DNA from 4 places in the Mixta mediterraneensis genome. Region 2 is predicted to be linked to each of the others. Evidence: riboswitches for the same ligand, from Rfam matches in the RefSeq annotation. Region 2 holds a riboswitch; each other region holds the start of a gene.
The links. A riboswitch is a leader RNA that binds a small molecule or an ion and turns the genes downstream of it on or off. The one in region 2 is predicted to bind thiamine pyrophosphate.
Positions count from the first base shown of each region.

Region 1 (7,762 bases), on a different contig from region 2:
GTCGGTTGTTTAATTGGCGACTGGGTTTCCTATGGCATTGGCTGGAAATTTCAGGGGCCGCTGCATCGCTGGAAATACTTACAAAAATATAAAGGATTACTGGATAAAACCGAGCACGCGCTGCATCAGCACAGCATGTTTACCATTCTTGTGGGACGTTTTGTCGGGCCAACGCGTCCGCTGATCCCACTAGCGGCGGGTATGCTGGAATTGCCGGTGCGTAAGTTCCTGCTGCCGAATCTAATCGGCTGTATTTTGTGGCCGCCGCTCTATCTGCTGCCGGGCATTCTGGCGGGAGTGGCAATTGATGTGCCAAAAGCCGCGCAGGAGGGAAGCTTTCGCTGGCTGCTGTTGCTGGTTGCAATTCTGGTTTGGCTGGGCATTTGGCTATGCTGGCGCTGGTGGCGCAGCGGGAAAAGTCAGGACTGGGTAACCGCGTATCTGCCGCTGCAACGTCTGCGCTGGCTGACGCCGCTCGGGCTTATCGTGGCCGCTGGCGCATTGGTAGCGATTCAGTTCCATCCGATGATGCCAGTATTCCGTCATCTGCTGTGGCAGGTATTCTTTAATTAACGGCGCGGGATGCCGAGCACATCGGCTTCCCGCGTGTCGCCCGACAGTAGCTGTTCGGTTGCGCCATCCCAGTAAACCCGACCATCCACAATCACGACGCTACGTGGCGCAATTTGCTGCGCATCCTCCAGGCTATGCGACACCATCAGTAAAGTGATGTTGCGCGCCATGCACACTGAACGCACCAGCTGTAGCATTTCTCCCCGTAACGCCGGATCCAGGGCTGAAAAGGGTTCATCCAGCAGCAGCACTGGCCGATCGCGTAACAGACAGCGAGCCAGCGCGACACGCTGACGTTGTCCGCCTGATAGCTGGCCCGGTAAACGCGTCAGCAGATCACGCAATCCCACCTGCTCAGCAATCTCTGCAAGCTGCTGCTGTTGGGTGGGGTTCAGCCTGAGACCGGGATGTAATCCCAGCGCCATATTCTGCTGTACGTTGAGGTGCGGGAAGAGGTTATTCTCCTGAAACAGCATCGAAACCGGGCGCTTCGCCGGTACGCTTTGGGTATGATCGTGTCCGTCAATGTGCAGGCTTCCCTGGCTGACGGGCAGAAAACCCGCAATCAGGCTCAGCAGCGTGCTTTTGCCCGCGCCGCTAGGGCCAAGGATTGCCAGCCGCTCGCCACGTTGCGCGCTCAGGCTGAAGCGCATCGGTAAATGCTGATAAAGATAGGTAAGGTTATTCAGAGTCAGCATGGCGGCCCGGTAATTTTTCCATCAGGGTAAACAGTAACAAACAGAGCACAAGTAACAACAGGGCGGTAACCGCACCGTCTGCGCCGCGATAGGAACCGATCTGTTGATAAAGATAGAACGGTAAGGTGCGGAAATCCGCATTGCCAAATAACGCCACCACGCCAAAATCACCCATCGACAACACGCAGGCAAAGGCCAGCGCCTGCGCTAACGGGCGTTTCAGCGCGCGCAGCTCAATGAGCCGCAGCCGGTTCCAGCCGCTGATGCCGAGCGATCCACACAGATTTGCATAACGCTCAGCCATGTCGCGCATAGGATTTTCCAGCACCTTTAAAGCGTAAGGGATAGCGATCAGTGCATTGGCGAAGATGACCAAACCGTCAGCAGAAGTGGGCAAACCGATGGTGGCATTAAATAGCAGAAAGAAGCCTGTTGCCAGCACGATACCGGGCATCGCCAGGATCAGCATACCGCTGGTATCCATGATTTGCGCCGCGACGTTGCGCTGGCGCAAACGCAGTTCCCGGCTGCTCCACAGCAGCATCATGGTGAGCAGCACGCATAGCAGACCCGCGCCGGATGCAATCCGCAACGAAGTCAACGTGGCTTGCCACAGCGCGGGTTGGACCAGCGCGCCGCGTAACCCACCGTGCAGGCCATCCACAATCACCGCCAGCAGCGGGGGGAGCAGCAGCAGCAACGCCAGGGCAATCAACAACACATCACTGAGGCGAGCAAAATACGAATCCTGTGGATCGCGCCAGCCGCGCAACTGGCTGCTCCCTGCCGGGATCGCCTTACTGAAACGCTGGCTAAGCAGCACCAGCGTCAGGCAACAGATTAGCTGAATGAGCGCCAGCAGCGCCGCCCGGCCGGGATCGTAGTCGTAGCTCAGCGCCTGAAAAATGGCAAGTTCGATAGTGGTTGCCTGTGGCCCGCCGCCCAGCGATAACACGGTGGCGAAACTGGCAAAGCACAGCATAAATATCAGCGCGCCGGTGGGCAGCACCTGTCGGCGTAGCCATGGCCATTCCAGCAGGCGAAAATGGTGCCAGCCGCGCAGGTTGAGTTGCGCGGCCAGTTGGCGCTGTTCAGCCGGAATACTTTCCAGCGCCTGTAACATCAAACGCGTCGCCAGCGGTAAATTAAAAAAAACGTGTGCCAGCAAAATGCCTTGCAGCCCATACGGCGAAAAGCCATAACGGATGCCAAAAAACTGGCAGATCTGCGCCAGCCAGCCGACGCGACCATAAACCGTGAGCAGGCCAAATACGGCCACCAACACGGGCAGCACCAGCGTCATTGCGCACAGGCGCAACAGCAGCTGACGGCCGGGAAAGCGCCGACGATAAAGCGCACGCGCCAGCGCAATCGCAGGCAGCAGCGACAGCAATGCAGATAGCAGCGCCTGGCCGAAAGAAAAGGCGATAACGTGGTGCAGATATTCATCCTGCAATACGCTGTGCCAGGGCGTGTCTGGCGCGGCCATCCATAGCGTAGAAAAGGCCAGCAGCGCCACACTGCCTAACAGCAGCGTGGCGAGCAGGCCGGGAATCAGCCAGAGCGGCATTAACGGCTGACGGCGCGTTGCCATGCATTAATCCATTCTGAGCGGTGGGCGGCAACCTGTTGTGAAGAATAGTGCAGCGCAGTATTGGGTATGCTCAGCGACGAGAAACCTGCCGGCAGATCGGTTTTTATAACCGGATACATCCAGTTGCCGGTTGGCATCGTGTGCTGGAAGGCGGGCGACAACATGAACTGCATAAACTGCTGCGCCAGTTTTGGCTGTTTGCTGCTGGCCAGTTGCGCGGCGACTTCAACCTGCAGGTAATGCCCTTCAGCAAACGGCGCGGCCGCATAGGTATCTTTTTTCTCTTCAATAAGGTGGTAAGCGGGAGATGTGGTGTAGCTGAGCACCAAATCACCCTCACCCTTCAGGAACAAACCGTAGGCCTCACTCCAGCCTTTGGTAACGGTAACGGTTTTCTGCGCCAGCTTCTGCCATGCCTGGGGTGCCTGATCGCCATACACTTTTTGCATCCACAGCAGCAGGCCTAAACCCGGCGTACTGGTGCGTGGATCTTCATAAATAACGCGCCATTTTTCTGGACTATCAACCAGTTCTTTCAGGCTTTTGGGCGGGTTCTTCAGTTTGTTTTTATCATAGACGAAGGCAAAGTAGCCGTAATCGAAGGGGATAAAGGTTTTATCCTGCCAGCCGCCAGGCAGTTGCAGCTTGCTGGTGTCTACGTCGCTGGCAGCAAATAAGCCGGTCTGCTGCGCGGCCTGTAGCAGATTATTATCCAGGCCCAGAACAACATCGGCTTTGCTGTTTTTACCTTCCATGCGCAGGCGATTAAGCAGCGATACGCCATCTTCCAGCGCCACGTATTTCAGTTCGCAATGACATTGTGCTTCAAAGGCTTTTTTCACCGCCGGGCCGGGTCCCCAGTCAGCGGAGAACGAATCGTAGGTGTAAACGGTTAAAGTCGGTTTAGCGGCAAAAGCAGAGGCCGACAACAGCAGCAACAGGGACAGGACTTTGTTTAACACTTTGCGCTCCTTCAGGAGAATGGTCGTTGAGTCGCAAAGGATCTGAGCTGGCTGGCCTCTCAAATCCCTACGTCGGTACTAACCGAATCAGGTTCGACGGGTATATCTCAGCATCTTACGGCAATCGCAAGCGGCACCCCGTTGAGAACGCGTTATTCTAGTCATTTCGCGGCCAGGGTGAAAGGATCACAGCGTCGGCGGCGTAAACCAGCTCATCGCTAATATCCGGCAGCACCCAAATTGAAACGTCATTAATTAAGGCGCGAAAACCGAAATAATCATCAAAGGCGGTGATTTTTAGCTGGCTTTGCTGGTTGCGCACTACGCTGTAAGGCCTGCTGCCAAGGGGGTGACGGGCAAAATCGCGCCGCTCCGGCCATTCACGCGGCAGGATTATCGCGCTCACGCTGCCAGGTAACCACGGCAGCCAGTCGTCGGGCTGACTTAAGGTAATGTCCAGCGTCCAGGGGGCGGGAGAAGTGATGTGTTGCAGATGCGAAAACAGGGGCTGATAACGCAGCCGTTCCAGGCTGCTTATCACATCGGCCATTTCTAATTCTCGCCCGTGATGAAAGCGGATTGCGGGACGTAAGAAAAAACGCCAGTGCAGTGATGAGATTCGCTGCCAGTGATGCACAATATTGGCTTCAGCTTCCCCTTTTTCCTCATTTATACGCGTTAATCCACTGAAAATTTGTCGTGCTATATGCGTTTCGGAGCGACGCAGTGGCGATCCGGGCAGCAAATTGAGCCGCGGGCGATAGTAAAATACGCCTGCCCTGGCGAAAGCTGCGGCCCAGACAGGCGCTAATCATCTGGCGCACCTGGTCTTTATCGCCAACCAGCTGAACAAGTTGATCGATGCGATCCTGTTCCAGCAAATCTTCGGCCCGCTGTTGCTGCAACGCCAGACAGGTATAGCAAAACGCTAGCTGTGAACGTTTGCCACGCCCGGCTTCCGCTTGCCAAATCAGCCAACCGGCGACTTGCATAGCGTTGAGCAAGTTACGCATATGGCGACGTGAACAGTGCAGCAATTCCGCCAGCTCATTCAGCGTGGTGATTTGCGTCTGGCCCTGGCAGCTTTGCCACAGGCGAATAAATTGCTGCTTAAGGCGCGATGAGGGCATAAAAGAGGAACTCCCGGTAAAAAGCGCTCTGTTTTTCCTGCCTCATATTAGAAACAAACTTGATCTCATTGGAAGAGCGGGGGGCATTTAGCAATAAATAGCGCTCTGCCATGATCGCGCAGCCATGCGGGATCGTATTCTGAGTAGGGTGTAATTACACCGCCAGCAGGTTTTTCACCGCTGGCTTTTTTTAGGATGCACGCTATTGTCTACCCTTCTTTTTTCCTCATTTTAAAGGGATTGCGGTATGAAATCGCGCGTCAATCCAGTTTATCTCGCGTTTATGGTGACGTCGTTCATGATTGGCGTGGCGGGTGCATTACAGGCGCCGACGCTCAGTCTGTTTTTGACCCGTGAAGTGCAGGCGCGTCCTTTCTGGGTTGGGCTATTTTTTACCCTCAACGCGATTGCAGGGATTGTGGTCAGCATGATGGTGGCGAAACGTTCGGACAGTGTGGGCGATCGCCGTCATATTATTTTGTTCTGCTGTCTGATGGCGCTGTGTAATGCCATTTTGTTTGCCTTTACACGTCATTATCTGACATTGATCACGCTTGGCGTGCTGCTGTCAGCACTGGCCAGCGTGTCAATACCGCAAATTTTTGCGCTGGCACGTGAATATGCCGATCAGTCAGCACGCGAAGCAGTGATGTTCAGTTCAGTGATGCGTGCGCAGCTGTCGCTGGCGTGGGTGATTGGGCCGCCGTTGTCATTCACGTTAGCGCTTAATTACGGTTTCATCACGCTGTTTATGGTGGCGGCGACGCTGTTCTTTATCTGTATCCTGCTGATTTGGTTTACGCTGCCATCGGTACCACGCGCGGATTCGCTGATGCACAGTGGTGGCATACCCATCAGCGGCTGGCGTAATCGTGATGTACGCATGTTGTTCATCGCTTCGATGATAATGTGGACCTGTAATACCATGTATATCATTGATATGCCGCTGTATATCAGCAGCACGCTGGGATTGCCAGAAAAGCTGGCTGGTTTGTTAATGGGTATGGCGGCAAGTCTGGAAATTCCGGTGATGCTGCTGGCGGGCTATTGTGCGAAGCGCATCGGGAAACGTAACCTGATATTGATCGCTCTGGCAGCCGGTATTGTGTTCTATCTTGGTCTGGTGCTGTTCAGTTCGCGTAATGCATTATTGCTCCTGCAACTATTTAACGCCGTATTTATCGGCATTATCGCCGGTATTGGTATGTTGTGGTTTCAGGATTTAATGCCGGGAAGGCCTGGGGCGGCCACCACGATGTTTACGAATTCGATTTCAACGGGAATGATCCTGGCGGGGGTGATTCAGGGAACGTTAAGCGAACACCTGGGCCACATCGCGGTGTACTGGCTGGCGTTAGGCCTGGCGATAGCGGCTTTTGCCCTGACAGCGCGGGTTCGTAATGGCTAAAAAAAAGGCGACCCGAAAGTCGCCCATAGCAATTAACGCAGGAAAGCCGGTTGGCTGAGCTCGTAATCGGAGATTGACGCTTCGTGTTGCAGCGTCAGGCCAATGCTGTCGAGGCCATTAATCATGCAGTGACGACGGAAACTATCCAGTTCAAACGGATAGGTTTTATCGCCAGCGATAACCGTTTGCGCTTCAAGATCGACGGTGAAACGGATGCCTGGCTGAGCAGCAACCCGTTCGAACATCTCATTGACGTCTTTATCGCTCAGTTTCACAGGCAACAGTTGATTGTTGAAGCTGTTGCCATAAAAGATGTCGGCGAAGCTCGGGGCGATAACGACATGAAAGCCAAAATCGGTCAGCGCCCAGGGAGCATGCTCGCGCGATGATCCACAACCAAAATTCTCGCGCGCCAGCAAAATGCTGGCGCCTTTGAATTCCGGTTTGTTCAGCACAAAACTGGGGGTTGGGGTGGTGCCGGCGTCGTCTTCAAAGCGCCAGTCGTGGAACAGGTGCTGACCGAACCCGGTGCGCGTGACTTTTTGTAAAAACTGCTTAGGAATGATGGCATCGGTATCGACGTTTGCCGCATCCAGCGGCGCCACAATCCCGGTATGTTGGGTAAATTTTTTCGCCATGACTTATGCTCCTGTCGTCAGTTCACGGATGTCAGCAAAATGACCTGCTACCGCCGCCGCCGCCGCCATTGCCGGACTGACCAGATGGGTGCGGCCGCCACGGCCTTGACGGCCTTCAAAGTTACGGTTGCTGGTCGAGGCGCAGCGCTCACCTGGGTTCAGGCGATCATTGTTCATTGCCAGACACATTGAGCAGCCCGGCAGGCGCCATTCGAAACCCGCGTCCAGAAATATCTTATCCAGACCTTCCGCTTCCGCCTGCGCTTTTACCGGACCGGAGCCAGGTACGACCATCGCGATCACACCGGGCGCGACTTTGCGACCTTTGGCAATCGCCGCCGCCGCACGCAAATCTTCGATACGTGAATTCGTACAGGAGCCAATAAAGACTTTATCGATGCTGACCTCGGTCAGTTTGATGCCGGGTTGCAAATTCATGTAAGCCAGCGCTTTTTCCGCTGAGGCGCGCTCAACCGGATCGGCAAATGAAGCCGGATTCGGGATGGCTTCATCAACGGCAATGACCTGACCCGGATTGGTTCCCCAGGTCACCTGCGGCGCGATGTCTTGCGCATGCAAGGTCACTACCGTATCGAATTCGGCTCCTTCGTCTGACTTCAGCGTGCGCCAGTATTCAACCGCTTGCTCCCACTGCTCGCCCTGTGGCGCAAACTGGCGGCCTTTCAGGTAGTTAAAGGTGGTATCGTCGGGTGCGACCAGACCGGCTTTAGCGCCCATTTCAATCGCCATATTGCACAG
Region 1 is NZ_JASUAZ010000015.1:48,579-56,340, forward strand. It holds gene QRY16_RS11270 (DedA family protein) at 1-573, shown strand, start outside; gene thiQ (thiamine ABC transporter ATP-binding protein ThiQ) at 570-1,271, opposite strand; gene thiP (thiamine/thiamine pyrophosphate ABC transporter permease ThiP) at 1,255-2,865, opposite strand; gene thiB (thiamine ABC transporter substrate binding subunit) at 2,841-3,827, opposite strand; TPP riboswitch at 3,874-3,978, opposite strand; partial or broken gene sgrR (HTH-type transcriptional regulator SgrR) at 4,036-4,957, opposite strand; gene QRY16_RS11295 (MFS transporter) at 5,205-6,365, shown strand; gene leuD (3-isopropylmalate dehydratase small subunit) at 6,398-7,003, opposite strand; gene leuC (3-isopropylmalate dehydratase large subunit) at 7,007-7,762, opposite strand, start outside.
Region 1: another riboswitch for thiamine pyrophosphate. It lies ahead of thiB (thiamine ABC transporter substrate binding subunit); the one in region 2 lies ahead of thiC (phosphomethylpyrimidine synthase ThiC).

Region 2 (7,762 bases):
AGTTTTCCATGCGGGAACGCGTCTTGCAGATGATTTGGTACTGACTAACGGTGGTCGCGTACTGTGTGTGACGGCATTAGGAGACGATGTTGCCGCAGCTCAGAAGCGCGCTTATGAACTGGCACAGCCCATATCATGGCAAGGCAGTTTCTGCCGGCGCGATATTGGCTACCGCGCCATTAACCGCAAATAAGCAAAAAAGGGGCATTCGTGTCCCTTTTTATTGTCTTATAAATCTGCTTCTTTTGGCTGCTCTGCGCAGTCATTACGCTGACTTACCAGCAAAAGCTGAACACCTTCCGGTGCTTCCAGCCATGAAACCATTAACGGTATTTTTGCCCCGCGCTGCTGCTGCGCCAGTGTCTGTAATGCGTTTGCATCAAAGGCTGGCGTAACCTGCTGTCCTTCACAGGTCTGAACGGTATGACTACCTTGCCAGTGTCCTTGTTTGAGCAACACCTGACCACTTAACAGCACATCACTGACTTTACGCATACGTTGTGCGTCGAACTTATACAGCTCAACGGCATCCGGGCTAACAGCCTCACGCCGTCCTGCAAGCTGACGCTGCATAAAATTCAAATGACCTTTCTGATCAAAACGCAGCGTAACATCATCCGTCTGTTTACCCCTCACTTTTCGCTGTACGCTGATCAAGGCATCTTCCAGCCAGATATAATCGGTGGTTTCAACCATATCGCTATTAAAAGGCGTGAAAATGGTGTGCAGGTGAATCGACTGATGGTCACTATTCTTGCGCCAGATGCGCACGGCACCGCGATCGGCAAGATAACCACTGGCAGAAAAAGCCGGAATATCGGCAGTTGAACTGCATCCAGTAAAGAAGAGAGGGAGGATCAGAGCGGTTAAACGCTGGTACAGCGGAGACATGGTAGTTGGCCTCTTAAACAAAAGGGGCGAAAACGCCCCCTGTTTTAAGGCTTGACCGCAGTGCGACGACTTACTTAACGGCGTCTTTCAGCGCTTTACCAGACACGAATGCCGGTACGTTTGCTGCAGCGATTTTGATCTCTTTGCCAGTCTGCGGGTTGCGACCGGTACGCTCAGCGCGGTGGTTCACTTTAAAAGTACCAAAACCAACCAGTTGTACAGCATCACCATCTTTCAGAGACTCAGTGATCGCAGCCAGAGTAGATTCCAGCGCTGCCTTAGCCTGTGTTTTAGACAGGTCAGCTTTTTCCGCGATCACATCAATCAGTTGAGTCTTGTTCATAAGTTATCCTTAAAGTGTATTTATCGCTTGCTAAGCAACGAGTGCGAGGGAAAAGCCATATTCTGGCACTCTTCAGCCTGCACGCACCGATAGCCACAATTTTCAGCCCCCCAAATGTAGACCAGACAGGGGGCCGATGTGAAGCCTCCAGGCGCGGTAATTCGGGCCTGAAGTCACGTTTTCTCGCCTTATTGCTGGAATTTTATACCGATGTTACTGATTCCCGCTTCACGCAGGTCCGCTCGAAGTCCTTTGATCAATTCAAGGTCACGCTCTTCGCAGCCTGCGAGCAGGCGAAAAATCTCCCATTGCAGGTCCCATTCATCAATGACGGCGGGGTTTTCACGTAGCTCTTCGTCAGTCATTTCACGACCTGTCTGCGTCATTTCCAGCATCGCTACAGTGGTGATCGAACTCTCGCTGACGTTAATCGCATGCTCCAGCGTTTCACCGCTTAACTGCGCATGCAGCACTTCACTTAACGCCACGCAGGCATCGATAGCGGGATAAACGCCATAGACTTCAAAAGCATCACCGTCAGGAATAGCGGCTTCCAGCTTTTCAAGTTGGCTGTCGAAATTGATTTTCGCGTCTTTGACCGTGAGGTTTTCCCAAATTAAATCGAGAATACGACGATAAAGCGCCGGATCGGCAAACTGCGTCTGCGCGCAAAAAGCCCAATAATTGGGAAACATGCGTTCGCAAAGACAGGCCATAAAAGTCAAATGCTGCCAGCTTTCCAGCTTCGCCAGACGCAGGTGAACGGGGTTTTGTAACATGAAGGTGGCTCTTATTCATTTAGCTGGCGGCAGTGTATCGCAAAAATGCCGCATAAACAGTGTTAAAGCGCGTTTTGCCAGCGCTGGAAAGCCGTTCGGTTTGAGGCAACGGCATCTGCCCACCGCGTAGGCTCAGGCAAACGATAGCCGCGCATACAGTTTTCTACCCAATGCAGCGCGCTGTCGAGACTCACGCGATGCCCTGTGGCAATAAACAGCGGATTGCAACGCAGCTTGCTACGCCATACCCAGCCAATCTGCTCACCTTTATCGATCAGAGGCTGACGGCTGCCTGGCTGTGCATCAACATCCTCATAACGGCCACACAAACGACGTTTTGCTACACCGATAGTGGGTACATCCACCAGCAAACCAAAATGGGATGCCACACCAAGGCGACGGGGGTGTGAAATGCCGTGGCCATCCACAAACAGCAGATCAGGCTTTTGTTCAAGCAACTGCCAGGCCGCCAGCAGGGCTGGATATTCACGAAAGGAGAGAAAGCCTGGGATATACGGCATGGTGGTTTCAATGCGTGCGATACGGTGTTCGACCAGCTTTAAGGAGGGATACTCCAGGAGGACCATAGCGGCACGCGTAACCGTGCCATCCTGCTCAAAGCCGACGTCCGCACCGCCAATAAAACGCGGCGGCAGCACGTCAAAATCATCCTCCCGCACCACATCAGCGGCACGTTGAAGTTGCTCAGCACGTAGTGCGGCGATATCCATTTTTACTCCTGATGCCAGGGTCGAGACAAGCGATGCACCGCTTCAACAAACGCACCCGCGTGTTCAGGTGGGACGTCCTGATGAATGCCGTGACCAAGGTTAAACACGTGTCCCTCACCTTTGCCAAAACCTTCCAGAATTCCGGCAACTTCCTGTTCAATGCGTGCAGGCGGTGCATACAGCATAGAAGGATCCATATTTCCCTGCAAAGAGACTTTGTCGCCTACGCGGCGGCGGGCATCACCTATATCCGTCGTCCAGTCAAGACCCAGTGCATCACAGCCAGTTTCCGCCATCGCTTCCAGCCATTGTCCCCCACCTTTAGTGAACAGGGTAATCGGTACGCGGCGACCTTCGTTTTCGTGCAGCACGCTGTCGACGATTTTATGCATGTAATAAAGTGAAAATTCGCGATAATCGCGACCGGTAAGTACACCGCCCCATGTATCGAACACCATCACCGATTGTGCCCCGGCGCGGATCTGCGCATTCAGATACAAAATGACGCTATCCGCCAGTTTATCCAGCAGCGCATGCAGAGTTGTGGGATCGGCATACATCATCTTTTTAATTTTAGTGAAAGCTTTGCTGCTGCCGCCTTCAACCATATACGTTGCCAGTGTCCAGGGGCTGCCTGAAAAGCCAATCAGCGGGACTGCGCCTTGCAGATTCTTGCGAATAGTACGCACCGCGTTCATTACATAACCCAGTTCTTGTTCTGGGTCAGGAACCGGCAGGCGTTCAACATCGGCACGGCAGGTAACAGGGTTTGAGAAGCGCGGGCCCTCACCGGCTTCAAAGTACAGGCCGAGACCCATTGCATCGGGGATGGTCAGAATATCGCTGAAAAGGATCGCTGCGTCCAGCGCATAGCGGCGTAGCGGTTGCAGCGTCACCTCACAAGCCAGCTCGGCGTTTTTACATAGCGACATAAAATCACCCGCTTCGGCGCGGGTCGCTTTGTACTCCGGTAAGTAACGCCCGGCTTGTCGCATCATCCAGACCGGTGTGACATCAACCGGCTGACGTAACAGGGCGCGCAGGTAACGATCATTCTTCAGTTCATTCATTTTAAGGCTCTCTCAATTTCAGGCGCGTAGTGTAGCACTTTCCTTATGCACCGGCGCGGCAGATGGCTACGGTGTCTTCTATCAGACGGCGCGCCACAGTGCCAGGCGGCGGTAATACTGGCAGCGCGTCATAGCGGAACCAGGCGGCATCCAGCAGCTCCTTGCCATCATGTTGCAGTTCGCCACTGTCATATTCCGCCATAAAAGCCACCATGAGCGACTGCGGAAAAGGCCAGGGTTGAGAAGTCACATAGCGTACATTTTTTACCCGCACGTTACTCTCTTCCATCACTTCACGCGCGACAGCTTGTTCCAGGGTTTCGCCCACTTCGACGAATCCCGCCAGCACGGTATAAACGTTATTGCGATGCCGCGCGTGATTCGCCAACAAAATTTCCTCACCACGCCGTATGGCAACAATGATACAGGGTGCAATTTGTGGGTAATAACGTTCACGACAATGGCTGCACAAACAGGCGAACTCAAGTTTGCTACGGTGCATTTCGTGGCCGCAATAGCCGCACCATCGATGGGAACGATAAAATTCAGCCAGCTGAACACCCCGTCCGGCAAGTTGAAATAACCCAACCTCTTCATCAATTAATTGCCGTACCGACAGCATACTCTCGGCACGCGATTCGCAGATGAGCCAGACTTTTTCACCTTGCCACTCGCCAATGACCTGACCTTTACTGCCGACTAAGCCAAACTTCTTTGCAGTTCCATGCGGCAAATCGCCCTGCGGTAGCCAAAGTTTTTGCTCATGGCTGACAACCCACCATCCAGCGTCTACGCTTGAGATCTCGCATTGCATTTTTTTCGTCATCCTTAGCGTTAAACAACACGCTGAAGTCCTGATGTTAAGTGTGTAGACAAACAACTATAACTCACATGGAGTTAGATATGCTTAACCAGTTAGACGTACTGACCGAGCGCGTAGGTGGCAGCAGCGAACTCATCGATTCGTGGCTTGAAGCCCGTCGTCAGCTCCTGGTCGCTTATTACCATTTAATAGGAATGAAACCTAACAAAGAGGCGTTAACGACGCTGGATGAACAGGCGCTGGATAATTTTTGTCACGGCTTAGTCGACTACCTTTCTGCCGGGCATTTCAGTATTTACGAGCGCGTGGTGAGCGAAATGAATGGCGACAACCCAATGATTGCTGCAGCACAGTTCTATCCGCCGCTTGAGGCAAATACTGAACGTCTGATGCAGATCTATGATGGTCACTTACAGCAATCGATTGACGATGATAACTGCATGACTTTCCAGCAAGCCCTGTCTGAAGTGGGGGAAGTCCTGGAAGCACGCTTCACGCTGGAAGATAAATTGATTCAACTCACATGGGATCACCAGCTGGCGCGCCCACCGGTAGCTAACGATAATCACCTCACTCGCCCCGCTTAGCGTTAAGCGCATGTAAATATCTTGTGATTATCTATCAGCCCTTCTATGCTGGATGGGTTTTGACGACGAAAGTCTGATAAACCCGTTTTTAATTTCTTGTCGGAGTGCCTTAGGGCTGAGACCGTTCATTCGGGATCCGCGGAACCTGACCAGGTTAGAACCTGCGTAGGGAACAAGAGTAAATTTTATCCGTACGCTGGCAACACGTTGTCCACCGTATCGCTTACTCCTTCCGAACTCCGGACAAGCAACGTTCCCCTTTAACTGGAAAATTGCTATGTCTATGTCGAAAACCAACCGTCGCGAACAACGTGCCCAGGCGCAGAAATTTATAGATTCACTACAGGGCGGCAGCGCATTCCCTAACTCTAAACGCATTTGGATCACTGGCAGCCGTAATGACATTCGCGTGCCAATGCGCGAAATACAGCTCAGCCCAACCCTGGCGGGCGGAAGCAAAGATAATCCTCGTTATGAAGACAACGAAGCGGTGCCCGTGTATGACACTGCGGGTGCCTACGGCGATCCCGAGGCGCAAATTGATGTACACCGCGGCCTTGAAAAGCTGCGTGCGGGCTGGATTACCGAACGCAATGACAGTGAAAACCTCGGGCAAACAAGCTCAACCTACACCCAACAGCGCCTGGCCGATGACGGTCTCGATCATCTGCGTTTCGAGCATTTGCCCAAACCACGTCGTGCCAGAGCGGGCCGCTGTGTGACGCAGCTGCATTATGCACGTCAGGGCATCATCACACCTGAGATGGAATATATTGCGCTGCGCGAAAATATGGGTCGCGAGCGTATTCGTGGCGATGTGTTGCTGCAACAGCACGCAGGACACAGCTTTGATGCGCACCTGCCAGAAAATATTACCCCCGAGTTTGTCCGACAGGAAGTCGCCGACGGTCGCGCCATTATTCCCGCCAATATCAATCATCCTGAATCGGAACCAATGATCATTGGCCGCAACTTCCTGGTGAAGGTGAACGCCAATATTGGTAATTCAGCGGTTACGTCTTCGATCGAAGAAGAAGTGGAAAAGCTGGTCTGGTCGACTCGTTGGGGAGCCGACACGGTAATGGATCTTTCCACCGGGCGTTATATCCATGAAACCCGTGAATGGATCCTGCGTAACAGCCCGGTTCCGATTGGTACCGTGCCCATTTATCAGGCGCTGGAAAAAGTAAATGGCGTGGCAGAGGACCTTAACTGGGAAATTTTCCGCGACACGTTGCTGGAGCAAGCCGAGCAAGGCGTTGACTATTTCACCATCCATGCCGGCGTGTTGTTGCGTTACGTGCCGATGACTGCCAAACGCCTGACCGGTATTGTTTCGCGTGGCGGCTCGATTATGGCTAAATGGTGTTTATCGCATCACAAAGAGAGTTTTCTTTATCAGCATTTCCGTGACATCTGTGAAATCTGTGCCGCCTATGACGTTTCGCTGTCGCTGGGAGATGGCTTGCGGCCCGGCTCGATTCAGGATGCCAACGACGAAGCGCAATTTGCCGAACTGCATACGTTAGGTGAGCTGACGAAGATCGCCTGGGAATATGATGTTCAGGTGATGATTGAAGGTCCGGGGCATGTACCCATGCAGATGATTCGTCGCAACATGACGGAGCAGCTGGCGCACTGCCATGAAGCGCCGTTTTACACCCTCGGTCCACTCACGACTGACATCGCACCGGGATACGATCATTTCACTTCAGGTATTGGTGCAGCAATGATTGGCTGGTTTGGCTGTGCGATGCTGTGTTACGTCACGCCAAAAGAGCACCTTGGTCTGCCAAATAAAGAAGACGTGAAGCAAGGTTTAATCACTTATAAGATTGCCGCCCATGCCGCCGATCTCGCGAAAGGTCATCCCGGCGCGCAGATCCGTGATAACGCCATGTCTAAAGCGCGTTTTGAATTTCGCTGGGAAGATCAGTTTAATCTGGCACTGGACCCCCATACGGCACGGGCTTATCACGATGAAACGCTGCCGCAAGAATCCGGCAAAGTGGCACATTTTTGCTCTATGTGCGGCCCCAAATTCTGTTCGATGAAAATTACACAGGAAGTGCGCGACTACGCCGCACGTCAGGAAGCCGCCGCACAGCCGATTGAAATTGGCATGGCAAAAATGTCCGATACTTTTCGCAGCCGTGGAGGAGAACTTTACCACTCTGCGGACGCTATTCAGGAGGAGAAAATATGAATGCATTTCCCGCAACCGCGCCGCGCTTAGGGCTTTATCCGGTAGTTGATAACGTAGAGTGGATTGAGCGGCTGCTGCAGGCTGGCGTGCGCACCATTCAGCTACGGATTAAAGATCAACCTAACGAGGTGGTGGAACCGGCTATCGCTCAGGCTATTGCGCTGGGTAAACGCTATCGCGCACGCCTTTTCATCAATGATTACTGGCGACTGGCGATCAAACATCACGCCTATGGCGTGCATCTTGGGCAGGAAGATCTGGATGTTGCGAACCTTGAACTGATTAATCAGGCAGGATTACGCTTAGGCATTTCGACGCACGATGATACTGAG
Region 2 is NZ_JASUAZ010000044.1:3,088-10,849, forward strand. It holds gene purD (phosphoribosylamine--glycine ligase) at 1-193, shown strand, start outside; gene QRY16_RS18175 (DUF1481 domain-containing protein) at 229-891, opposite strand; gene hupA (nucleoid-associated protein HU-alpha) at 962-1,234, opposite strand; gene QRY16_RS18185 (YjaG family protein) at 1,423-2,013, opposite strand; gene nfi (deoxyribonuclease V) at 2,076-2,744, opposite strand; gene hemE (uroporphyrinogen decarboxylase) at 2,747-3,814, opposite strand; gene nudC (NAD(+) diphosphatase) at 3,858-4,628, opposite strand; gene rsd (sigma D regulator) at 4,718-5,224, shown strand; TPP riboswitch at 5,315-5,413, shown strand; gene thiC (phosphomethylpyrimidine synthase ThiC) at 5,502-7,430, shown strand; gene thiE (thiamine phosphate synthase) at 7,427-7,762, shown strand, end outside.

Region 3 (7,762 bases), on a different contig from region 2:
GATTTCAAAATGTAAAAAATATAAGGACTTTATGAACAGACGTACTGTGTTTTCTTATTCCGTATTGGCCGCATCCATTTTTTTAACGCTTCCTCCTGTTGTTTCAGCGGTAACACCCGATGCGCTAACGCAATCTACCAAAGCCGCGCTGGAAGCTCCTCGCCAGTTTAAACTTGAACAGCCGGGATCGCCGGGAGAACTACGTAACAAACAACAGCGTGGATTTGACCAGACGCCTTTGCAATCGACCGGATACTGGGTAAAAAAAGGGGATGTCCTCACTATTAACGCTGATTATTCTGGCAATGCATCCCCTTCACTGGAGGCATTTATAAGCGTCCCGCATGACAGGACGTACCAGTACAAGCACGCTCAGCGGCAAAAACTGAATCGTGGTTTAAATACTGTATCGGTAACGCAGGATGGCATTCTGTATATCGCTAATTTCAGTAATCCCATCCAGAGCGATATAACGATTAATTTACAGGGTGGAAGACCTTTTCCGCGTTTTATCCTGAATAAAAACAGCAAAAGCGACTGGCAGGGTATGCTGGCAGATCCGGAAATGAAAGCCTCTCCGTATGCTGAGCTGCTGAGCGACAGGATGATGATTACCTTACGTCGGGATAAGGCAGAAACCCTGATTAAGGATGGCAATCCTGTCGGTATGCTTGAAACATGGGACAAGATTGTATCCTGGGCTGAAGATCAGTATGGGCTGTCGGCCACTGAGAGCAACAGTCTGCATCGTCGTATTCCGCACCGTTTTCATTTTTTAGATGGTATACCACCTAAAGGGGTAGTGAATGATGACGCTTGTAGTGGTGCGCTGAATGCCTGGTCCTGGCGTATACAAAGTTGCACAGAGAACGGTATTAAAGCTGCGGTGAATGAGCAGACTCTGCGAAGTGATGGCTGGGGCCCCTGGCATGAGCTTGGGCATCATTTCCAGATGCAGACTCAAAAATGGGACGGCATGACCGAGGTAACCGTCAATTTAACCTCTCTCTATGTACAACGTGAGCTGGGTAATCTTCCCCGCCCTGAGGTGGCAGGAACCTGGGATAAAGCGTTCAAATACTTTGAACAAGCGCAGCGAAACTATCATGAGCAGGAGTTACACCTTAAGGCTGCTATGCTCTGGCAGTTGGATCTCACTTTCGGCAAGGATTTTTATGCGCGCTTAGGAAAAGTGTATCGTGAAATGCCGAAAAATGAACAGCCAGCCAGCTCAGACGCCAAAATTCAGCGCTTTATTTTAGAAACCAGCCGGCTTTCAGGCTATGACCTCACACCGTTTTATGAAAAGTGGGGACTGCCGCCCGCCCAAACGACCAAAGATCACATTAAACAGTTGTCGTTGCCCTGGATGACCGATCCTATCTGGGAAAACCGTGACAGCAACATCAAATTTGATTATTCACAGGCGCAAAATGTATCAGCCCCTACGGTTACCCTAAGCCGCGCCACGATTGATGCTATCAGTACAGTTGGCACCAGTTACAGCTATAGCGTCAGCGCAACCACAAACCAACAGGATGTGACGTATAAATGGGAGAGGATAGCCGGTAACGATCGCATTACAGCCCGCACACCAGATGCTGCCAGAACGGATATTGTGATACCGGCTGGCTTAACGGACACCGAGGCTTCCTTCCGCTTAACGGCTACGAATAAAGCGGGTAAAACAGGGGAAGCGCTGATTAAGGTGACGGTCAGTGCGCCACAGGTGGTCGTCACTGGCGATCATCAAATGGAAAGCAGCAAGCCCGTGGTTTTAAAAGCGAAAGCCAATTTTGACTACAACCAGGGAAACATTCACTACCAGTGGTCCCTGAGCAAAGACGGCCACACCATCCCTGACGGAATTAGCCTGAACGGGCAAATCAAGGCCGGACTGAAAGCGGGTCATTATCTCGCCCATGTGACTGCCGAACTCTATTCAGGCCACCGTCGTGCAGAAATGAGTCACCACATTGACATTACGGGTGATGATACCGCTGACAACAATTCATGGAAGCAGGAGAAAACCTATCCAAATCCCTGTGTGAAGGTGACTTACAATGGCAAAACCTGGTTGAACGGGTGGTGGACCGTAGGGGATAAACCAGGTACGGGAGATGAATGGGCTGTGTGGCGCGAGCTGGGTGCCAAAAACATGCACGCCGCTTGTAAATAATAAAACGTTGCATACCCGTTCATCCTGTCTTCGCGAAAGGCGCGTCTGATATTCTTTACTGGACTGCGCCTTTCTGAATTTACTGGAAAGTGTGAAGTGATTAACAGAGATTGCCAAATCAACAGAATGACTCTCGCGAGATTCCATTTAATTATTTGATTATATAGGGTTTTATCTCTGGCGGTTTGCGCTTTCCGGAATTTTTATCCCACATAATATTGCGCCTCCCTTGATGCTTTGAAATCGACAAACATCCTGTCCGGCATGGGTATCGGTAAATCCTTCGGACGTTTAAATGCAAAAGACGCATGAAAGCGTACTTTTTGCTGTTTTTAATGGTTTGCAGTATGAAACGATCACCCGCTTGCAGTTCACGTCAGTCGCTGTGGCGATTCAGTTAGCCAGCAGAAACATACTTAACGTGATTTTGATATCGGCCTTCATCTCGCTCTCGGTGAAGGTCAGTTCTCTACATTGGGTGAAGCGCAAATCTGGCTGACTGAGCAGGCGCGGCAACAGGATTTGCTGCACTGCTCATTCCTCGCTTCACTTCAAGCGTATTTTCCGCTAGCTTATAGGAAATGATCATTTCCTAAGTGAGCGAACTGTTGTCCAGACAAATCCTTGCCAAATACCGTGGTCGGCCACGCGAATTCCAGCTCGACGAAGTACTGGATCGAGCAATGCTGGTGTTCCGTGAAAAAGGCTTCCATGCCACGTCGATGGGTGATCTCAGCGAGGCCATGCAGCTCACCACGGGCAGTATTTACAAAGCCTTCAGCGATAAACGCCAGTTATTTGCGCAGGTATTTGCACGCTATCTGTCGTTGCGTAATGGCGAGCTACGCACCCGGCTGGAATCCGGCAAGACAGGTTTCGCCAGGCTTGAGGCTCTTCTGCATTTTTACGTCGATTCGGTACGAGATCTTGAAGGGAAGCGCGGCTGCCTGGTGGCGGGCAGCGCAGTGGAACTGCAGACGCTTGAGGAGGATCTTGCCGAGGCGGTAAGTGAAGCGATGACGCGCAATTTGCAAACTCTCACTTTGCTCATTCAGCAAGGACAGCAAGATGGCTCGATCAACGCTGAACTCAATGCAGATGCAACGGCCTCGCTGATGTTGTGTATCGTGCTTGGCATGCGCGTAGCAGGGAAAATTGCGCCAACACGCCCTGATGAAACTATCGTGCCGCTGGCGTTAAAAATCCTCAGCTAAAAATTTTTCCCCTAATAGGAAACGATCATTACCTAAATAATATTCAGGAGAAAGCAGATGAAAGATGTCATTGAGCACCAGCGAAACTTTGCTCTGGTTAACCATCAGCGCCTGCATTACCTCAGCGCTGGTGAGGAGAATGCTGAAACCGTGGTATTGCTGGCGGGCTTTCCGCAGAGCAGCTTCGCCTGGCGATTTGTCATTCCGAGATTAGCGGAAAAATTTCACGTGATTGCAGTCGATTTGCCGGGGCAGGGTGATTCCGACTTACCGGTCAACGGCTATGACACTGAAACCGTGGCGCAGCTGATCGTCGCGTTACTTCAACAATTGAATATCACCCGTTTCAATCTGGTGGGTCACGATATTGGCGCATGGGTCGCGTTTCCGCTGGCCGCTCAGTTTCCCGACAAGGTAATAAAGCTGGCGCTGCTGGATGCAGGTATTCCCGGTATTACATTGCCAGATGCATTGCCGATCGCGCCGGATAAAGCCTGGAAAACCTGGCACTTTGCGTTTCATATCGTCAGCGATCTGCCGGAAATGTTAATCAGCGGACGGGAATCGATTTATCTTGACTGGTTTTTGAAACGTAAAGCGAAAAACCCGGATATTTTTGATGAAAAAGTCATGGCCGAGTATTTGCGTATTTTTTGCCGCCCTGGTGCACTACGCGCCGCTTTAGCGTTTTATCGTTCGCTGGCGCAATCCGCCGAACAAAACCGCGCTCGCCTGAAAGAGAGAAAACTTACTGTTCCGCTGTTAGCGGTGAGCGCCGATCAAGGATCAATCCCGGATATGGCCACGCCGTTACGCGCATTTGCCAGTCAGGTTGAAAGCTTAACCATTGCGAATAGCGGGCATTTTATTCCTGAAGAACAACCCTCACTATTAGCCGACGCGTTACAGATATTTTTTACGGCATAAAATGGCTGCGTTTTGTTCAGTAACAGAAACTGATCTCTGGCAGCGCATTATCGAATCGGCAGTTTATTTGCAGAAGCGCAGCAAAAAAGCCATTGAAAGAGGCTGCGCGTTACTGCAAAAGTGCATTCGACGGTAGGTTCATCGTCCCTGTGAGACAGGCTTCGCACAGGAAGTCGCAAACAATGCACGGGAGATATTTCCCTGCATGTACTTGACGAATCCGCGCCCTTAAAATACAAATAGAACCTGTCAGGGGAGTCTCGCCAAAGAGACTGAGAGGCTAATAGCGCAGCGCGCGGCTTAGCGACCCTTAGAACCTGACCCAGTTGATACTGGCGTAGGAAGACTCGGATTTCATTGTTTTGAAATCCTTGCTGCAAGGGCCGTAATGTCTTGCTCCTGCTTTTCCCTTTCTTGTATCACGGGTCTTCGCTGTTAAATGACGAGGCCAAAGTGATGATCTCTCTCAATCAAACTGCTTCGCTAGCAGAGCGCGTATTATGAGCCGTTGGTCGGTACTGGGCAGCGGTGTTTCAGGATTGTGTGTCGCAACGCTGTTAGCCGAACGTGGTGAAACGGTTGATGTAATCTGCAAAGATGAATGCTGCCCGGCGTCACACTGGGCGGGCGGTATGCTTGCCCCATGGTGTGAAGCGGAAAGTGCGCCGCAAGCCGTTATCGACTGGGGACAGCATTCTGCCGCGTGGTGGGCAAAACGTGTTAATGGCGTTGAGCATAACGGCACGCTGGTGATCGCACCGCCGCGCGACAGTCAGGAGCTAACACGCTTTGCTAAAATGACCTCGGAACATCAATGGGTTGCGCCTGGCGACATTGAACCTGCGCTGGAAAATCGTTTCGCACGCGGTTTGTACTTTGCCAGTGAAGCCCATCTTAATCCCCGGCATGCGATGCAGCAGCTGCGTGAAAAACTCCTTCAGTCCGGTGTTTCTTTTCACAGCGGCAAAGCCAGCGGGCAAATTATTGACTGCCGCGGGGTCCATGCCGTTCAGGCGCAGCCCGAACTTCGGGCGGTGCGCGGCGAAATGCTGATCCTGCAAAGTAATGAGGTACAGTTTTCACGCCCGGTACGGCTGCTCCACCCTCGTTTTCCATGCTATCTGGTGCCGCGTGCGGAAGGGCGCTTCATGCTGGGCGCCACTATGGTAGAAAGTCATGATGACAGCCCCATTAGCGCTCGTGCCATGATGGAGTTGCTCAGCGCAGCCTACACCATTCATCCAGCCTTGTCTGAAGCCCGTATAGTTGAAAGCGGCACCGGTTTGCGTCCTGCTTATCGCAATAATCTGCCAGAAGTTCGCTACGAAAATGGCCTGTTTTATGTAAATGGTATGTATCGTCATGGCTTTTTGCTGGCACCGATAATGGCCGAAAAACTGATGCAGCAACTGACCCAGGAGAGTAGGTAATGCGTATTCATCTCAATGGCCGCACGATTGATACTGAAGCCAGCACGCTGGCCGAACTGCTGCGTGAACAGCAAATTGATGCCAGTTGCGTTGCCAGCGCTATCAATGGCGAATTCATTCCGCGTTCGCAATATGAAATACAGAAAATCGCAGCGGGCAGCCAGTTAGAAGTGTTGTCGCCAATGCAGGGAGGATAAGTGATGTTTTATGATTTTCAGCCACAGTCGCGCTTTTTACTGGGCACCGCCGGGTATCCTTCGCCAGAAATTTTACAGCAGGCGATTAATGCTTCAGGAGCCGAAATCATTACCGTTAGCCTGCGTCGCGAAGGCAACGCGGGCGGGGCCTTTCGGGAGTTGCTTAAGCAGCTCAATAAGCGGATTTTACCGAATACCGCCGGTTGTCATACGGTCAAAGAAGCGGTTACCACGGCGCAGATGGCGCGTGAGCTGTTCAACACATCCTGGATCAAGCTGGAAGTGATTGGCCACGCTGATACGTTGCAGCCCGATCCCTTTGCGTTAGTGGAAGCCGCTCGCATTCTCTGTATGGAGGGTTTTAACGTTTTCCCCTATACCACTGAAGATCTGATTCTGGGTGAAAAGCTACTGGAAGCGGGCTGTGAACTGCTGATGCCGTGGGGAGCGCCAATTGGTTCTGGTCAGGGGCTGCGCAACATTGAAGGGCTGCGCTCAATGCGCGCGTGGTTTAAAGATATTCCACTGATTATTGATGCAGGTATTGGCGCGCCAAGCCAGGCCGCCCATGCGATGGAGTTGGGCTTTGATGGCATTTTACTGAATACCGCTGTCGCCAAAGCGGGCGATCCGGTGAGTATGGCTGGCGCCTTCGCTTCGGCAATTGATGCCGGGCTGATTGCGCAGCAGGCTGGCATGATGCAGCGGCGCGAAATGGCTGCGGCTTCTACGCCGATTTTTGGTCTGGCCCAGCTCAGCTAAGGATAAAAGATGGATCGTTATCAGCGGCAAACAATGTTGCCAGAGATCGGAGAAGCAGGCCAGCAGCGTTTAGCCAGCGCGCGCGTGCTGGTGGTTGGCGCAGGCGGACTGGGTTCCACACTGCTCCCGTTACTGGCTGGGGCGGGGGTTGGATTTATCCGTCTTTATGATGGCGATGTGGTCGAGTTGCATAATCTGCATCGACAAACGCTGTTTGGCATGGCGGACATCGGTGAGGCTAAAGTAATTTGCGCCCAACGCGCGTTAGCGCAGCGTAATCCCGAATGCAAAGTAGAGGCGGTTCCTGATGCGCTCAGCGCCAGCCGGTTAGCAGACGCGTTAGATGGCATCGACCTGGTTATTGATGCAGCCGATAATTTTGCCATCACTTATCAACTGTCTGATAGCTGTTTTCCGCGCCGTGTTCCCCTGGTGTGCGCATCAGTTTTGGGGCGACAAGGCTATGTTGGGAGTTTTTGTGCAGGCGCGCCAAGTTATCGCGCTCTGTTCCCACAATTGCCTGTCGCATCCGCGAATTGCAATACTGCTGGCGTAATGGGACCTGCGGTAGCCACGCTTGGTGCGTTACAGGCACAAATGGCCCTCAGCATATTGCTGCAGCTCGAACTTTCTCCGCTCGGCTGCATGATCAATTGTGATTTTGTTGGCTGGCATATGCGCCAGTTTCGCTTTGAACGTGCGGAAGAGCCGGAAAGTCCAGGATTCGCTTTTATCGATTCACATCAGCTGAATGATGACGACTGCATCGTCGAACTACGCAGTGTTGAAGAAGCGCCGGTCAGTATTGCCAGCCGTGTGGAGCGTGTGTTGCCCGAACAGCTCGTCAACTGGCAACCGCCGATCGATCGGCGCATCGTGCTGGTCTGTGCCAGTGGCCTTCGTGCTGCACAAGCAGCCCGCGCACTGGAACAGCGAGGCGTTGCTAAACTGGCACTGGTGGCGGATAACAGAAAGCGCTAATACTCCACCGGTAATATAACCAGCACAGGCCATTAGCGTCTTATCAATCCCTATGGCCTTTCTAAATCACTT
Region 3 is NZ_JASUAZ010000054.1:12,225-19,986, forward strand. It holds gene QRY16_RS19575 (M60 family metallopeptidase) at 32-2,179, shown strand; gene QRY16_RS19580 (hypothetical protein) at 2,573-2,710, opposite strand; gene QRY16_RS19585 (TetR/AcrR family transcriptional regulator) at 2,776-3,393, shown strand; gene QRY16_RS19590 (alpha/beta fold hydrolase) at 3,451-4,320, shown strand; TPP riboswitch at 4,562-4,681, shown strand; gene QRY16_RS19595 (FAD-dependent oxidoreductase) at 4,821-5,750, shown strand; gene thiS (sulfur carrier protein ThiS) at 5,750-5,947, shown strand; gene QRY16_RS19605 (thiazole synthase) at 5,951-6,709, shown strand; gene QRY16_RS19610 (HesA/MoeB/ThiF family protein) at 6,719-7,690, shown strand; gene QRY16_RS19615 (ASCH domain-containing protein) at 7,752-7,762, opposite strand, start outside.
Region 3: another riboswitch for thiamine pyrophosphate. It lies ahead of QRY16_RS19595 (FAD-dependent oxidoreductase); the one in region 2 lies ahead of thiC (phosphomethylpyrimidine synthase ThiC).

Region 4 (7,762 bases), on a different contig from region 2:
GATTATCTTTAATAACAGTTCGGTAATAACTGGAGAGATATTTTTCTCTGTCAGAATAGAGGAATATAACGCTGAGTTATTATTTTACGCCAAAATTAACAGAAAGTGGACGCATTCCTGACTGAATCACTGGACATAAAAAATAGCAGCATATGTACCGTCAGGATATTAACGTAAACCGGGGAATAATTAACAGATGACCTTTAGTCTGGAAAATAATACCGCTAAGGCCCGGCATTTTATGGTGAATTTGGTTGCCCGGCTTGAACGTAATAAAAAAACTGCCGGTTGAATTCGGTTAATGAATAAAATCTCAACGATTTCATCGGTAAATATACTGCATTAGCAATATTTTTACGGTTGAAACAATAAAGCTCCCCGCAAAAGCGGGGAGCCATGAGCTATTAGCCCTGTAGCAGTGACAGTACCTGCTGTGGAACCTGGTTCGCTTTCGCCAACACGGAGTTACCCGCCTGCTGGATAATCTGTGCTTTAGACATGTTTGAAACTTCAGTAGCGTAGTCAGCATCCTGAATACGAGACTGTGCTTCAGACAGGTTGGTAGTAGTGTTGTTCAGGTTGGTGATAGAAGAGTCCAGACGGTTCTGTACTGCACCCAGGCTTGAACGGAACTTGTCTACCTGTGCAATCGCTGCGTCAAGAGCTGCCAGAGGGTCTGCAGTTTTGCCGTCAGCCACAGCTTCAACAGTATTATCTGTGCTTGACAGGTCTGCGTCTTTCAAATCTGCTGCTGCGTAGGTTTTACCAGAAGCAGCGTCAGTTACAACTTCGGTTTTACCATCGGTGCCGCCTAACTTAACTACAGCATCTGTTACAGGCTTGCCATCAGCATCGGTGTAGCTTGCTGTTTTAACTGAAACAGCACCGGTATCTTCATCAACATTCGCTGCATAAAGATTACCATCGGCATCTTTCAGAGCGTAGGTATTAGTATCTTTGCCATTAGCATCTTGTAATTTAACCAGGCTAACAGTACCCAACGAAGCCGTGGCGGTATCGTCTCCAAAATCAACATCAGTACCGCCGGTAGTTGTGGTAATGCTGGTTGCTGCGGTGAGGCCTGTAGGAGTTGTAGCCTCAGCTGTTGCACCACTATCCATAGTAACTTTGCCATCACTATCAACAGTAACAGCATAATAACCTGGTTTATCACCTCCAGTTACCTGAGCAAAATAGTTTCCACTGGTATCTTTAGAAATACCAGAAATAGCAGCACCCGTTCCAGCTGACGCACCTGTTGAAAGAGTAGTGGTTGAATAATCAATAGTTGCCGTAGTGCTTGTTGTATCACCAAACGCGGTGATTGCATCGCTGGTAGTAACAGCATCGTTATTTTTAACGCTGAAACCAGACAGATTCAGTGTAGAAGAATCAATTTTCTGCAAATCAATGTCGATGGTCTGACCGTCGTTAGCACCCACCTGGATTTTCATGGTGCCGTCTTTTGCCAGCACGTTCACGCCGTTAAACTGAGTCTGACCTGAAACGCGGTCGATCTCGTCCAGACGTGATTTAATTTCGTCCTGGATTGAAGACAGGTCAGAATCAGAGTTAGTGCCGTTCTGTGCCTGCACGGTCAGTTCACGTACACGCTGTAAGTTGTTGTTGATTTCTGACAGTGCGCCTTCAGTCGTTTGTGCAACTGAGATACCGTCATTAGCGTTACGTGCCGCCTGAGTCAGACCGTTAATGTTAGAGGTGAAGCGGTTGGCAATTGCCTGGCCCGCAGCGTCATCTTTCGCGCTGTTGATACGCAGGCCAGAAGACAGACGCTCAATAGAGGTAGACAGAGCAGACTGGTTCTTATTAATGTTGTTCTGAGTGATCAGCGAGAGGCTGTTGGTATTGATTACTTGAGCCATGGTAAAAGTTCCTGTTTATCAAGTCATTTGGTTAAGGTGTGGGCTTCAACCCGTCGGCTTCAGCGCCGTCATACCTACTATCGTCACCCTCCAAAAAAACTTTAACTTCCTTTTTTATTTCTTTTTTTCCTGCTCAGCGCTTTCTGAGATGTTGCCCAGTGTTATGGCTGATACATCAGTCGCTTGAAGAGCTCGCTATGTACCATTATTTTTTCAGCCGCTGGATAATGCCTAAAGGGAAGTCGGGGGTATCTGTGTCCGGCGCTCAAGAAGGCATATGCAGTCAGGCTGGCTTGTGTTGCAAGCGACACTTCCCGTATGCTGGTGAAATGTAATGAGAGTGACTTAACGACTCGGGGTGCCGCTTTCCGCAAGGGAAGGGCTGAGAAATACCCGTATTACCTGAACTGGATAATGCCAGCGTAGGGAAGTCTGATGCCTGACCGCATTTGCCTTCTTGTTCGCCGGTTGGGAGTTATGATGACACATCAACCTGAACGCCTTTCTGACGCGCTCGTCGCGCCCATTCTGCATCAATTCCGTCAACACGCGCCGCTGGTGCACTGCATGACCAATGACGTTGTACAAACCTTCAGCGCCAACGTGCTGCTGGCGCTGAATGCCTCCCCCGCCATGGTCATTGATGTTGACGAAGCCGCTCAGTTCAGCGGTTTTGCCGATGCGTTACTGATAAATGTCGGCACCTTAACGCGAGATCGCCAGCTTGCCATGCAGGCCGCAGTAACCGCTGCGAATAAAGCGGGTACGCCCTGGACGCTCGATCCGGTCGCGGTTGGCGCGCTTAAATTACGCAGCGAATTCTGCCAGCAATTGCTTCGCCAGAAACCTGCCGCGATTCGCGGTAACGCCTCAGAAATTTTAGCGCTGGCGCAGCAGGCGGCTGGCGGGCGAGGCGTCGATAGTCTGCATCAGGCCGATGCCGCCCTGGAGGCCGCTCAACAACTTGCTCGCGACTATCAAACCATTGTCATCGTTACGGGTGAAGTCGATTACGTTACTCATGGCGCGCGTACTTTAAGCGTCGCTGGCGGCAACCCGCTCATGACGCGTGTGGTTGGCACCGGTTGTGCTTTATCTGCGGTGGTGGCGGCGTTTTCCAGTTTGCCGGGGGATGCGTTGCTTAACGCTGCCAGCGCCTGCCGTATCATGGCGTTAGCGGGTGAGAAAGCTGCCGCACAGTCGCAAGGTCCGGGCAGTTTTGTCGCCGCTTTCCTTGATGCGTTATGGCTGCTGGAGGTGGCAGTATGAAGCGGATTAATGCCTTAACTATCGCCGGAACCGACCCCAGCGGCGGCGCGGGAATCCAGGCCGATCTGAAAACTTTCTCTGCGTTAGGCGCCTATGGCACCAGCGTTATCACCGCGCTGGTGGCACAAAACACCTGTGGCGTGCAGTCGGTTTACCGTGTCGAACCTGATTTCGTGGCGGCCCAGCTCGATTCAGTGCTGGATGATGTGCGTATCGACAGCGCAAAAATCGGCATGTTAGCGGAAACCGCGATCGTTGAGCGGGTAGCTAATCGCCTGAAACGAGCCAGTTTGCCGTTTGTGGTACTCGACACGGTGATGGTGGCAAAAAGCGGCGATGCCCTGCTTTCGCCTGACGCCATTGCCAGCGTACGTGAGTTGTTACTGCCACAGGTTTCACTGATTACCCCTAATTTGCCCGAAGCGGCGGCGCTGTTAAAGTGTGAAATGGCGCGTAATGAAGACGAGATGCTGACCCAGGGGGGAGCCTTGTTGGCCCTGGGATGCCAGGCGGTGCTAATGAAAGGCGGCCATCTGAGTGACGAAGAGAGCCCCGATTGGTTGATCACGCGTTCGGCGCAGCAGCGCTTTACCGCACCTCGCGTTAATACGCGGCACACCCACGGCACGGGTTGTACCCTGTCGGCGGCGCTGGCGGCGTTGCGGCCACGTCATCAGAACTGGAACGATACCCTGAGCGAAGCTAAAGCCTGGCTACAACAGGCTCTGTTACAGGCCGACTCGCTGGAAGTCGGGAAAGGCATTGGACCGGTGCATCATTTTCATCAATGGTGGTAGGGCAAAGCGCGAAGGGCCTCTTTTTTCTGCGGATCCGTCTGAAAAATGGAGTCAGCAATTTGCATCGACGGGGCATTCCGGTCCAGGCTGTTGGGGTCGAATCGGCGGGTGCCGGTTCATCTTCGACATTTAACAGGAGCTTACATGACGGACATCGTACAGTTATTGGGTCAGGAAGCTGATTCCCTTCTCCAACATCGCTGCATGACCATTCCAGCGGAAAGCCTGTATTTACCAGGCGGGGATTTTGTCGATCGCGTCATGATCGATAACAACCGTTCTCCTGCGGTGCTGCGCAATATGCAAACGTTGTATAATACCGGCCGCCTGGCGGGAACCGGCTATCTGTCTATTCTGCCGGTGGATCAAGGCGTTGAGCACTCGGCCGGCGCATCGTTTGCTGCAAATCCTCACTACTTTGATCCAAAGAATATTGTTGAGCTGGCCATTGAAGCTGGTTGTAACTGCGTGGCATCAACCTACGGCGTGCTGGCTTCAGTGTCACGGCGCTATGCGCATCGCATTCCGTTTATGGTGAAACTGAACCACAACGAGACGCTGAGCTATCCGGCGCAATATGACCAGACGCTCTATGCCAGCGTGGAGCAGGCGTTCAATATGGGCGCGGTAGCGGTTGGCGCGACGATTTACTTCGGTTCTGAGCAATCACGTCGTCAGCTTGAAGAAATTTCCGCCGCGTTTGAGCGGGCACATGAACTAGGGATGGTCACGGTTCTGTGGGCTTATCTGCGCAATAACGATTTCAAAAAGGATGGGGTGGATTATCACGCCAGCGCTGACCTGACCGGGCAGGCTAACCATCTGGCGGCAACCATTGGTGCGGATATTGTTAAGCAAAAAATGGCGGAAAATAATGGTGGTTATAACGCCGTGAAATTTGGTCATACGGACGAGCGGGTCTACAGCAAGCTGACCACAGAGAATCCAATCGATCTGGTTCGCTATCAGCTTGCCAACTGCTATATGGGGCGCGCTGGCCTGATCAACTCTGGCGGTGCTTCAGCCGGGGAAACGGATATTGCCGAATCCGTGCGCACGGCGGTGATTAATAAACGTGCCGGTGGCATGGGGCTGATACTGGGTCGTAAGGCATTTAAAAAATCACTGAAAGATGGCGTCGCATTGATCAATGCCGTACAGGATGTGTATTTGTCTAAAGATGTGACGATTGCGTAATTCAAACTGGCTTTCCCGCCGACGGGTGAATTCCCGCTGCGTTCGATAAGGCTAAAAAGGCCAGCACCCGCTGGCCCTGGTTGTGGAAGGGGCAGTGAGCTGGCTCAGGATCCTTCTTCAAACCACTCGCTGTTGCGTTCCGCTATTGGTGTAATAGAAAAAATCATCTCCTGCAAATGACGACGCATCGCTGCTTCTGCTGCATCGGCATCATGCTGTTTCAGCGCAGTGAAAATCTCTTCATGCTGCTGGATCAAACGCTCTGGTGGAGAGACTTCGCTTAGCGTTAAAAAACGTACCCGATCCATTGCCGCCTTGATATTTTCTACCGTTTCCCACGCCAGCGCGCAGTTGATGCTTTCAGCGATCAGGCGATGAAATTCATCATCCAGGCTAAGAAACGTCTGGCTGTCGTGTCGTTCAGAGGCCATATTTTGCAGCTGTAAATTGTACTCCAGCGCCATCAGTGCTGGCGCTTCAATTTCCTGCGCGGCGCGACGCACGACGGAGATTTCTACTGCTTCCCGAATAAAGCGGCCATCGGCAACGCCTTTGGCAGAAATTTTACGAACGAAGGTGCCGCGCTGTGGCAACACCTGTACCAGTCCAGCCTCTGCCAGCTTAATAAACGCTTCACGCACCGGCTGACGTGACACATTAAAGCGAGCAGAAACGTCTTTTTCAGACAACAGCGAACCCGGTTGAATCACACAGGTAACGATGTCTTTGCGCAGATACCGATATATCTGCTGATTCACTGGTTCGCTGGTAGTAATGGTATAGGCGATCGACATGCAGCAATATCCGTATTACGGCTGGCAAAAGCCAGCCCGATAAGAAAGAATCAGTCTAATCAGCGCGCTACATCTGCGCCAGCGCTTTTGCTAGTGCGCAATGCTGTCTGATTCATAAGGTGGTGAACGGTAGCGCGGGCACCTTGCTGCAAAAGTTGCTGATAAAAATCCGTTAATCGTGCAACAACCTCGACATTTTGCGGGAGATCTTCGCCGAAAACCGTTTTTATTCCCAGCAGCGCGCGCACGCGTGCTTCTCCTTCCTCGCTGTTTGCTACGCACTTTGTCAGCTCGTTTTTCAGAGGATCACGGATCTCGAACGGCTGGCCTTGCTCATCAACGCCACCGACATAACGCATCCAGGCGGCGATGCCAAGCAATAACAGATCGCAACGACTCCCGTTGCGCAGATGCCAGCGCAGGCTGTCGAGCAGACGCTGTGGCAGTTTTTGGGTGCCATCGGTCGCAATCTGGTAAGTACGATGCTTAATGGCGCGATTTTCATAGCGGGCAATAAGCTTACTGGCGTATTCCTGCAAATTAATGCCCTGAGTGCGCAGCGTCGGTGCTTGCTCGTTTACCATTAAGGCGCGAGCGGCGGCGCGAAAATGGCCGTCTGCCATACAGTCGCTGATGTGTTCATAACCGGCCAGAAAGCCTAAATAGGCCAGAAATGAATGGCTGCCGTTCAGCATGCGCAGCTTCATCTCTTCGAATGGCAGGACATCGTTTACCAGTTCGGCACCTGCGTTTTCCCAGGCGGGGCGTCCACTGACAAAGTTATCTTCAATCACCCATTGAAAAAACGGTTCCGCTTCAACGGCCACGGGATCGGCGGAACCCAGGCGGGCGCTGAGCTGTTCAAAGGCGCTGTCAGTCATGGCGGGCACGATACGATCGACCATGGTCGAGGGAAAGGTAATGTGCTGCTGAATATAGTCGGCTAATGCCTCATCCTGATGCTGCGCCAGCTGTACGATCACGTTGCGCGTGACGTGGCCGTTTTCCGGCATATTGTCACAGGACATCACGCTAAACGGCGCTAAACCGGCAGCGCGACGACGACGAATGGCTGCCAGAATCAGCCCCGGCAGTGAACGAGGGGCGTCAGGATGGGCGATGTCATGCACAATATCGGGATGGTCAGGATTGAGATCGCCACTGGCGGGTAAATGGCAATAGCCTTTTTCCGTCACGGTCATCGACACAATCGCCACATCTGGCTGGCTCATTGCCTCAATGACTGCATCGATGCCGTCGCCTTTGCCATGCAGCGCGGCGGTAATGACACCGATAACGCGGGTATTCAGCGAATCGTCAGCCATTTCAGTGACTGTATAGAGTAAATCCTGTGCCCGCAGCGCCTGAATCAGTGCGCCGCTGTTGAGATTCACTTCGCAATAGCCCCAGTCACTGCCCTGTTCGGCGAGCTTATCGCTACACAGCGCCTGATGCGCGCGGTGAAAAGCGCCAAAGCCGATGTGCACCATGCGGGTTTTAAGTTGGCTACGGTCGTAGCGTGGCTGCTGAATATCAGCGGGAAGGCGATCAATCTGTAACATAGTCCGTCCTTATGGCAAACGGGACGCCGAGCGCCCCGTAATCAATAATGCGTTAACCGCGTGAAGCTCAGACCGAAACCGGTTTATCACTGGTTTTCGGACTGCGGATCACAAAAAGCACCAGGAATGCGCCGACGGCAGCGACACAACCTGCCAGCACAAAGGCGCTGTCAAATTTGCCCGTGTGCTGCACGATAAAGCCTGTGACGACTGGACCGATGATGCCGGATAAGCTGCCTACCAGATGAATAAACCCGCTG
Region 4 is NZ_JASUAZ010000011.1:70,927-78,688, forward strand. It holds gene QRY16_RS09560 (flagellin N-terminal helical domain-containing protein) at 405-1,883, opposite strand; TPP riboswitch at 2,228-2,329, shown strand; gene thiM (hydroxyethylthiazole kinase) at 2,361-3,152, shown strand; gene thiD (bifunctional hydroxymethylpyrimidine kinase/phosphomethylpyrimidine kinase) at 3,149-3,949, shown strand; gene fbaB (class I fructose-bisphosphate aldolase) at 4,094-5,146, shown strand; gene QRY16_RS09580 (GntR family transcriptional regulator) at 5,251-5,940, opposite strand; gene QRY16_RS09585 (mannitol dehydrogenase family protein) at 6,000-7,502, opposite strand; gene QRY16_RS09590 (MFS transporter) at 7,570-7,762, opposite strand, start outside.
Region 4: another riboswitch for thiamine pyrophosphate. It lies ahead of thiM (hydroxyethylthiazole kinase); the one in region 2 lies ahead of thiC (phosphomethylpyrimidine synthase ThiC).